DNA from 3 places in the Arthrobacter sp. NPDC056886 genome. Region 3 is predicted to be linked to each of the others. Evidence: riboswitches for the same ligand, from Rfam matches in the RefSeq annotation. Region 3 holds a riboswitch; each other region holds the start of a gene.
The links. Region 3 has a riboswitch for cyclic di-AMP ahead of ACFRJ8_RS03740 (hypothetical protein). Riboswitches for the same ligand answer to the same signal wherever they lie in the genome.

Region 1 (3,268 bases), on a different contig from region 3:
CCAGGCCGGCGTTGGCTTCTCAAGTTCCTTGATCTGCCAGATGGCGCCCTTGGGAGGGCCCGGAACAAAACCGAGCTTCCAGCCCATCTCCGCCGGCGTGTGATCGCTCTTGGCGTTGTTGCACCGCAGGCACGCCGCCACCAGGTTCTCCCAGGAATCGGCTCCGCCCCGGGACTTTGGCTGGACGTGGTCGATGGTGTGGGCAGCCTTGCCGCAGTAGGCGCAGCGGTGGGCATCGCGGCGGAGCACACCGCGGCGGCTCACCGCTGTCATGGTGTTGTATCTCGGCCGGATGTAGCGGTTCAGCAGGATCACGGACGGGCGGCCCAGAATGTCCTGGGGGCCGACGACAGGGTCGTCCCCTTCGGCCACCACGCTGGCCTTCCCGGTAAGGACAAGGACGAGCGCCCGGCGGAAGGTGATGACCGCCAGGGGTTCATATCCAGCATTCAGAACGAGAGTGCGCATCCGCATACCTCTTCACGGCCGCACCCGCCAGCGGCACGAGGGCCGGCTGCCCTCTGCATGGTCGGGCTATGGATCGATTACACAAGAGTAAACACTCGGGTGCCGGATCACCGAATATTTTTTCATCGGCGATGTCCTCAGCGCGGAAAGTTCACTGCACGGGAACGCAAAAGACCCCCGCCGACAGGCGGGGGTCTTTCGAAGGTGCTGGAGGTCTTGCTTAGCCGCCGACGCGGATGAAGACCGGGCCGGAGCCGACGTTTACGCTATACAGCGCGGTGGTGCCGCCGTTCCAGCCGCCGTGGACTGCCATGCCGTTGCCGACGTAGACCGCGATGTGAGCCATGCCCACGCCACCGTTCTGGTAGTAGGCGAGGTCGCCCGGGCGTGCCTCGCCGGCGCTCACGGTGCGGCCGAGGGACAGGTAGCCTGCCGGCCAGCCGTGGTAGTGGATGCCGGCCGCGGCCAGGGCGTTGGTGGCGAGGGCGGTGCAGTCCTGCGCCACGCCGATCTGTGCGTAGGCAGCGGCGGCGATGGTCGCGCCGGAGCCGCTTCCGATGCCGGCGGGGGCCTGGGCTGCGACGCCGCCGCTGACGGCAGCCTCGGTGCCACCGGCGCGGGTGGCCGTGGAATCCTGGACCTTCACGACGGGCTTGGGAGCCTCGACGACGGGAGCCGGCGACGTGGTCACAGCGGGCTTCTCGTAGGAGATCGCGATGGTGGACGCGGCCGAGATGGTGGCCGGAGCGGCGGACTGGACTTCCAGGGCCGAAGCGGAGGTGGATTCGCGCTGAACATTGGTCTCAGCAGCGTTGGCTGCGATTCCGCTGGTCAGAACCAGACCGGAGGCTGCGGCGATGACCGCGGCCTGACGGCCCATGCCGCCGGCGTTGTCGCCGACAGCCTTGGCAATAACAGCCAGCGAGTTGGTCTTGGTGACCTCGGCGCGGTGCCGTGCAACGGTTGCACGAGTAGTCATTAAGTTCTCTCTTTCGTGATCCTTGGACCGCGCGCTTTCGGGCACGGTTTGAGGACGCTCCGGCATCTTGGGGGTACGCCGGATCGCCCCGAAATGGGTTACTTAGCGAAGGGTGTACTGCGAAGACGCGCCAAAAGCGGAAACTGCATGCTGTCCGGACTCGGTAGAGATTGAGCCTGCGGAACGTGATCCCATCCGGGCGCCGGCAAGGGCGGCACGTGATGTGGATTCCAGCGGGCTCGAAAGAGCCTCGCCGGTGCGCATGCGCGCAAAATTGTGGCGTGAAGACACGAAAGTAGCCTCTCCCAATGCCTACGAGGTGAGCTGTCGGATTCGGATGGGAGTCACCCGGCCGCGCTGCTTCCTGGGAAGCTTTGCGACTTAACCCCAAGGCCTTCTTTCGAAGGCCAAAATTGGTTCCCCCGCCCCTGCCAGACGATGTAATGCGAACGGACCTTGAGCGGTGGCAGAGCTAGGCAATCCACTCAAGAGCGCCAACTTCGGAAAAGTTGGCGTGCTTCAAACCCTACAGGAGTCCGGGCCCAATGTCACATTCAGATCACGGCGTGTCACAAGCACTTGAGAGCGGCCCATCGTCTATTTAGAGCCAGCCGAGGGGGTCAACGACGTCGCCGTTGACCATCACTTCAAAGTGGAGGTGGCAGCCCGTGGAGGCGCCGGTGGTCCCGCTCATCGCGATGACGTCACCGCGCGATACCTTCTGGCCAACTTTGACCGAGGCCGAGGACAGGTGGTTGTACGTGGTCTCAAGGCCATTACCGTGGTCAATGACCACCCGGTTTCCACCGCCAAAGGGATGCCATCCGTTGAAGGTCACGGTGCCGCTGGCCGCTGCATGGACCGCCGTGCCGCACTGGGCAGCGAAATCCTGGCCGCGGTGGAACTCCCCCGCGCCTCCGGTGATTGGGCTGACACGGTAGCCGTAGGGCGAGGCTGTGACCAGATGATCCAGCGGCGCGCCAAGGGTGCCGGCCGAAGCCGCGCGGGTGATACTTCCCACAGACTGGGCGCTGAGCAGCTGCTTGAGCTTCCCATCGGGGTCGCCCTTGGTGGTGACGGCGGTGCGGCTGAAGTCGACCTTTGCGGCCGCGGCGGCCGTGACATCCGGCTGCACGGCAGCGGACAGAGCGCCGGATCCGGCGGTATTGGAGGCCATCACCGGGCTCGTGACGGGGACCGTCACGGTAAGAACCAGACCAGTTGCGGCCAGGGCGATCCCGGCCTTCTGGCCGACCCCGCTGGCCGAGGCAAACTCCGTTACCTGGCGGAACGGACTGCGCCGGCGACGCCGTTCATCGCGGTGCGCGTCGCGCGGGCGGTCGGCCATATGCTCGACGACGGGACGCGGCTCCGGAGCGGGACCGGTCGCGCGGCGACGGCCCCTGGCGGTCTGGGTGGTCAAGAAGGGTTCCTCTCTGGATAGCCTGCGAAGTTAGCTGTCGGATTCGGGTCAGAGAGATCAAAGACCCGGTCCGCCGTTGCAAGCAGCCAGGCACAGGGGCATCCCAGGGATACTTCGGTGGAAGCTGCTTGCCGCTGACGGACTTCACCCCAAGGCTGCTGAAGCAGCAGCCGAAAGTGGTTCCCCCGCCCCTGCCAGGAGATGGTTCCGCGACTGATCCGCTGGCAGGGCTCGGCTTCGGATCAGGTAACGCTTTGGTATCGGTACTGGCCACTAACTATAGGCGATTAAGCCGCCCGGTAATAAATCCGTAACCGCAATTGTGCAGAACTCATGGGTCGTCCCATGACCAACGAGTTGTGGCTGGTCAGGCCACTGTTACGAAGACGTGCGCGGCA
Region 2 (3,268 bases), on a different contig from region 3:
ACGCCGATGCTGCCGAAGCGTACGAGCTGCCCGAAGAGGCTTCCGCCGGAGCTTTGTTCCTGGGTCCTTGAGGCGGCTGGCAGCGGTCCGCGGGCCAGGGCGGCGCGCAGTTCGGGCACCGGGACCCGGCCCGAAACCAGGTCCCGGCTCAACCGGGCCATTCCGCGCAAATCGGCGAGGGCAGTCTGGACGATGTCCACGCTGGAATCGGGGTCGTCGGTCCAGTCCACCGGGACTTCGTGGACGCGCAGGCCGCACTTTTCTGCCAAGACCAGCAGCTCGGTGTCGAAGAACCAGGCGTTGTCCAGCGTGTGGGGGAGCAGCTGCCGTGCCACGTCCGCCCGGATCGCCTTGAAACCGCACTGCGCATCGCTGAAGTGGGCGCCCATAAGGGACTGCAGCAGCAAGTTGTAGCTGCGCGAGATGAATTCGCGCTTGGGTCCGCGGACCACGCGCGAGTTGCGGGTTAGCCGCGTCCCGATAGCTAGGTCGGAGTGCCCCGAAATGAGCGGCGCGAGGAGCGGCCCGAGGGCGGCCAGATCAGTGGACAGATCCACGTCCATGTACGCCAGGACCGGCGACGGCGAGGCAAGCCACACTTTGCGAAGCGCGTTTCCGCGGCCTTTTTCGGCCATATGGACCACCTTCACTTCGCGCAGCTCGCGGGCTACGCGTTCCGCCGCCTTGAGCGTTCCGTCGGTGCTGGCGTTGTCCGCCACAGTGATTCGGAAGGAGTGCGGGAAGGCGCCGAGAAGGTACGCATGGAGCCGGCGCAGGCAGGCTTCGAGATCCCGTTCTTCGTTGAAGACCGGAATGGTGATGTCCAGCACGGGTGTGCTGGTACGCGTGTCAATGGCTGAGCGCCGGCCGCCGGGTCCGGCAAGTGGCCCGGCCGACGGGGCCGGGACGGGCGCGTCGGTCAGGGCGAGCCCCGACCGTGCAGCCGGTGCCGCCGGGCCGGCCGGCGTCGCCGTGGAGCGGGGCAGGGTTCCTGTGGCCTGGTCTGTGGATGTCATGGCTCAACTTTCCCGGCGGCCCATATGTGGGCTTTATGGTCAGGCTGTGCGGGTGCTGTGGAAGTCCGGCCAGTGCGGCAGGTCCGGCCGGGGAGACGCAAAAAGGGAGGCCCCGGATCCATGTGGATCCGGGGCCTCCCTTGGTGGGCCGGCTAGTGCCGGTTTAGTACCAGTTGTGCGCGTAGTGGAAGTTCAGTGCGCCGCAGGGGGAGCCGTAGCGTTCCTTGACGTAGTTCAGGCCCCAGTTGATCTGGGTCCGGTAGTTGGTCCTGTAATCGGCGCCTGCGCTCGCCATCTTCGAGGCGGGCAGGGACTGGACCACGCCGTAGGCGCCGCTGCTGGCGTTGGTGGCAGTCGTCTTCCAGTCCGATTCCTTGGTCCAGAGCTTATGCAGGCACTGCATCTGGTTAGGTGCCCAGCCATAGCGGCCCAGCTGGGCCGCGGCGTAGGCCTGGGCGCCGGCGGGATCGTCGATGGCGACCGGGGCCTTGGCGGGAGCGGGGGCCTTGGCGGGTACGGCTGCGCGAACCGGGGCCTTGGCGGGTGCGGGAGCCTTGGCGGGAGCGGCCGCATGAGCCGGGGTCTTGGCGGGAGCCGCTGCAGCCGGGGCGGTTGCTTTGGCGGGCTTAGCCGCCGGGGCCTTGGCTGCCACGCTGTGGTCCGCTTGAATAGTGGGCGCAACGATCTCGACCCGTTCGAAGTTGAGCTTGGCCAGCGGGTCGGCGCTAGTGGCCGTTTGGCTGCCAACCTTCGTCGTGTGGGCGCCCGGTTCTGCCGCCTGGGCGGCAGCGCCGCCCCCCACCAGCATGGCGCAGGCGGCGGTGATGACGGCGGCGCGGCGGCCGGTGATGCCGAGCCCGGTGGCCAGCCTGGACAGGGCGGATGCCTGCGTGGCCGGTTCGGCGCGGTGGCGCGACTTGGTGGAGCTGGAAGGGGAATCGCCGTCAGGGCGCGGCTGTACCTGGAATTCAGTCATGATGATGGCCTCTCAACGCCGGCGAAGTTAGCTGTCGGGTTCGGATGAGGTCATCCGGCCGCACGGAACATCACGTGTCGGCTTCACCCCGAGGGCGCATGAAATGCAGAATGCCCGGGAACTCTGGGTCCCCCGCCTCTGCCTGCTCTAGCGGAATCCGGGAAGCGGCAGAGTTTGGCGTCCATCCGGATATGCGGCACCAATGGCAGCGCACTCCTAAGACGCTACAGGACCCAAACGCTTAAGTCACATTTTGGTAACAGGAGTCACAGCGGCGGGGTGTCGGCTTGCGCCGGATACCCGGGGGATACCGACGTGCGGTTCGTGTGGCTGGCTACGCCGACGGCGGCGCCGCGGGCAGCCGCACGGCGAACTCCGTGCGGCCCGGCCGGGAGGTGACTTCGACGGTCCCTCCGTGGGCGTCCACGATGGACTGGACAATGGACAGACCCAACCCGCTCGTGCCCTCGGAGGTCGGCGCTGCAGTGGCCGTGCCCGAACCCCGGCTGCTGGCGGCCGGGCTGCCGGAAGCAGCACGGGAATCCGCGCCGGAAACCGAGCGTGCGGCGGCCCCGGACCGGGCCCCCGCCGTTACGACGGTTGAGTTAGCTGCGGCGTTGGCTGCGGGATTAGTGCGCGCCGCGTCGGCCCGGGCGAAGCGGGCGAAGACCTTGCCGACGAATTCCGGAGCGATGCCGTTGCCGTTGTCCGTCACGGTGACCACGGCGCTGCCGTCCGCCGAACGCATGACGCCTGTGACCACCTTGGTCCCGGGAGCCGTGTGTTTGCGTGCATTGGACAGGAGGTTGGCGAGGACCTGGTGCAGCTGGGTCGCGTCACCGCGCACCACCACGGGCTCCTCCGGAAGTTCCAACTGCCAGATGCGGTCCGGTGCCATGACTTTCTCGTCGCTCACCGTCTCGATGGCCAGCTGCGTGAGATCGACGTCGGAGATCTTGAGCGGCTGCCCCTCGTCCAGGCGCGCCAGCAGCAACAGGTCCTCCACCAACGTGGTCATCCGCTCGGACTGGCTTTGCACTCGGGCGAGGGATCTCGCGCCGTCGGGGGTGAAATGCTCGGTCATCCGCATCAGCTCCGTGTAGCCGCGGATGGCTGTAAGCGGGGTGCGCAGTTCGTGGGACGCGTCGGCGACGAACTGCCGCACTTTCATCTCGCTCTCCTGCCGGGCCTCGAGGGCACTGGAGACGTTGTCCAGCATCTTGTTCAGCGCATAGCCCACGCTGCCCACTTCTGTTCCGCGATGGGCCGCCGACGC
Region 3 (3,268 bases):
GGGACGGCCTACGCATACTTGGATTCCAGAGATGTCCTCGAAGCCATGGTCATCGCCGGGGTGGCGGGAATCTTGCTCGCAGGCATCGTCGGGTGGCTCAGTGCGCGCAGCGCCATCCGCCCCCTCGGTGATGCTCTGGCCAGGCAACGGCGCTTCGTCCAGGACGCGAGCCACGAATTGCGCACACCCTTGACCATCCTGGACACCAGGATCCAGCTTGCCCAGCGCAACACCGTGCCCGGCTCCAGGCAAGGCCAAGACCTTGCCAGTATCCGGGAGGACGCAGCAACGCTGACCGGGATTGTCAACGAACTGCTCCTCGCAGCAACCGCGGAAGCCCCGGACCGCTCCGCACCGCCTGCCGACCTTGCCGACGCTGCCGCCAGCGTCGCAGGCAGCCTCCAGCAGGTCGCGGACCAGCGTAAGGTGCGCCTGAATTTCGTGGCCGATGCCCGGCCGCTGGCCCGGATCGAGAAGAATGCACTGAGCCGTGCCGTACTTGCACTGGCGGACAACGCCCTTGCCCACACGCCTGAGGGCGGCCAGGTGTCCATCACGACGTCGATCGAGCAGAGCCGCGCCGTCATCACCGTGGCGGACACGGGGACCGGCATCACCGGCGTCGATCAGGCCCGAATCTTTGATCGCTTCGTGCGGACCGCCAGCACTGACGCTTTACAGGGACAGCGGAGCTTTGGGATCGGCCTGGCCTTGGTGCGGGAGATCGCCGTCGCTGCCGGGGGCACCGTCGAGGTGGCCGCGACGGGTGCCGAGGGCACGGTCATGAAATTCACGCTTCCGCTGGCCGGGCACGGAAACCCCTGAGAACCATATGCACAGAAAAGACCGGCGATCGATTGCCCCCAAGGGAATCGATCGCCGGTCTTTCCGGACTGTCTGGCCCTGGAAGGGGCAGTGCGGCTTAGGCGCGGACGAAGGTCACGCCGCCGGTCGCGGTGAGCCAGGACAGCGGGTGGACCATCGTCTGGTTCTTACCGTTCATGCCGCCACTGACCACCTGGCCGTTGCCGGCGTAGATGCCAACGTGACCGGACTGGACCACCATGTCGCCGGGCTTCGGGGCTGCAACGATGGTTCCGAGGCCAAGGAAGGCCCGGGGACCGATGTCACCGACAGGCTTGCCCGCGGCGCCAAGGGCCTTTTCCACCATGGCGGTGCAGTCCTGGGTGATGCCCACCTGGCTGTACGCGGCCGAGAGCATGATGGCGTTGCGTCCGGCGGCAGCGGGTGCCGCGGCAGGCGCTGCCGGAGCGGACTGCACCTTGATGGTTGCCTTGGGTGCAGCGGCCGGTGCTGCTGCAGGCGCAGCAGCACGGGCAACGGCGGGGGCCGCGGCGGGAGCCGGCGCCGCGGCAACGGGCTTTTCGATCACCGGTGCTGCGACCGTAGCTACCGCCGGGCGGTCAAAGCTGATCTTGACGCTTGAATCGGCGTTGACGGGAGCACTGACCAGTGCGTTGACGTCAACTTTGGACGCCGGAGCGGAGTCGCGCTGCGCAGGTGTTACGGCTGCGTTGGCTGCCATTCCGCTGGTGAGGACCAGGCCGGATGCGGCGGCGAGGACGGCGGCATGGCGCGCAAAAGTATTGATTGAAGACATGAGTGTAGCCTCTCCCAGTGCCTGCGAGGTGAGCTGTCGGATTCGGATGGGAGTCACCCGGCCGCACTCCCGGGCCCGTCGCTGCGGGCACTGTGCGGCTTCACCCCAAGACCTGCGTAATCAGCAGGCCAAATGTGGTTTCCCCGTCTCTGCCGGTAGTTGATGCGAGTTATCCCCGGGCCGCGGCAGAGTTAGGCAATCGGCTGGGGAGCGCCCGTATCGGAGACAACAGGCGCCTATCCACCGTAACGCGAACCGCATGCAAATGTCACATTCAGGTAACGGCGGCCACACTACGGTCCCTCATTGCCCATGGGGCGGCGCCGCATCCGAACGTAGGATGATGCCATCAGCACCACGCCGGAGCGGAGGCCCGAAATGAACAGCCACTGTGTCGCCATCTGCCAGCTGAGTAATCAGCCCCACGCGGATTTCGACGTCAACACCGAGCTGCTGATCCTGGACGGCCGGGACGTTCACGTGACCACGTGGGACGCGGAACCGCGCGACGGCGGCTTCGACGAGCACGTCCTCAATGATCGGGTGGACGCCCTCGGGTACATGGTTGTCAATGACTGGGCCTTCCTGGACGGGAAGGCCTACGCGGTGGTGGAGCGGCGGTCAGGCCCGGTACCGGCCCGCGGCGGCGAGCCGTGACATTCCTCTCCCTGGCGCTGATCGCCGTCGTCGCCCTGGCCGGCCCCCTGCTGGCGCTGCCGGTGCGCTGGCGGTTGCCAGTGGTTCTGGGCGAACTGCTGGCCGGCATCGCGATCGGACGCTCAGGGCTGGGCTTGGTGGACCCTGCGGACCCGACGTTTATTCTGCTGGCCAACATCGGGTTCGCGCTGATGATGTTTGTGGCCGGGACCCACGTTCCCGTGAGGGATCCCCAGATCCGCTCCGCCCTCGGCCACGGCTCTCGCCGGGCTATTGCGGCCGCAGCGGCAGCGGTGGCGGTCGGAACCGGCATCGGCCTGCTCTTCGGGACTGGACATGCTCCCCTCTACGCAGTGCTGCTGGCGTCATCGTCGGCCGCCTTGGTTCTTCCGATCATCGATTCGCTGCGGCTCGGCGGACCCCATGTCATCGCCATGACCGCGCAGGTGGCCATCGCGGACATAGCCTGCATTGTGGCGTTGCCGGTCCTCGTGGACCCGCCGCACGCAGGCCGCGCGGCGCTGGGCGTGCTCACGGTGACCGGCTGCGCGGTGGTGCTCTATTTCGTCCTGCGCTGGCTCGATCGAAGGGGAATCAACGGGCGCATGCACCGACTTTCGGAAAGCCGCAAGTTTGCCCTCGAGCTGCGGATCCAGCTGGTCGTCCTCTTCGCCCTGGCCGCAGTCGCGACGTGGAGCAACGTGTCCGTGATGTTGGCAGGCTTTTCCCTCGGCCTTGTGGTGGCTGCCGTCGGCGAACCGAGGCGGCTGGCCCGGCAACTGTTCGCCCTCAGCGACGGTTTCCTGGGGCCAGTGTTCTTCGTGTGGCTTGGTGCATCACTAACGCTCAAGGACTTGGCGGGGCATCCGGACATGATCGCCCTCGGACTGGCCCTCGGAGCCGGGACCCTGCTGACGCACGCCGGCCTGGCCTTCCTGGGGCTTCCGCTGCCCCTCGGGGTGTTGTCGGCGGCCCAACTCGGCATACCGG

Region 1: another riboswitch for cyclic di-AMP. It lies ahead of ACFRJ8_RS18505 (NlpC/P60 family protein); the one in region 3 lies ahead of ACFRJ8_RS03740 (hypothetical protein).
Region 2: another riboswitch for cyclic di-AMP. It lies ahead of ACFRJ8_RS16195 (hypothetical protein); the one in region 3 lies ahead of ACFRJ8_RS03740 (hypothetical protein).

The regions. Positions count from the first base shown of each region.
Region 1 covers NZ_JBHUBT010000011.1:48,930-52,197, forward strand. Annotated here, with positions in the region: gene ACFRJ8_RS18500 (HNH endonuclease) at 1-468, opposite strand, end outside; gene ACFRJ8_RS18505 (NlpC/P60 family protein) at 689-1,447, opposite strand; cyclic di-AMP (ydaO/yuaA leader) riboswitch at 1,743-1,926, opposite strand; gene ACFRJ8_RS18510 (M23 family metallopeptidase) at 2,049-2,870, opposite strand; cyclic di-AMP (ydaO/yuaA leader) riboswitch at 2,875-3,087, opposite strand; gene ACFRJ8_RS18515 (metal-dependent transcriptional regulator) at 3,238-3,268, opposite strand, start outside.
Region 2 covers NZ_JBHUBT010000009.1:82,075-85,342, reverse strand. Annotated here, with positions in the region: gene ACFRJ8_RS16200 (glycosyltransferase) at 1-1,016, opposite strand, end outside; gene ACFRJ8_RS16195 (hypothetical protein) at 1,180-1,992, opposite strand; cyclic di-AMP (ydaO/yuaA leader) riboswitch at 1,997-2,182, opposite strand; gene ACFRJ8_RS16190 (ATP-binding protein) at 2,327-3,268, opposite strand, start outside.
Region 3 covers NZ_JBHUBT010000002.1:134,974-138,241, forward strand. Annotated here, with positions in the region: gene ACFRJ8_RS03735 (sensor histidine kinase) at 1-825, shown strand, start outside; gene ACFRJ8_RS03740 (hypothetical protein) at 923-1,621, opposite strand; cyclic di-AMP (ydaO/yuaA leader) riboswitch at 1,626-1,796, opposite strand; gene ACFRJ8_RS03745 (hypothetical protein) at 2,000-2,278, shown strand; gene ACFRJ8_RS03750 (cation:proton antiporter) at 2,275-3,268, shown strand, end outside.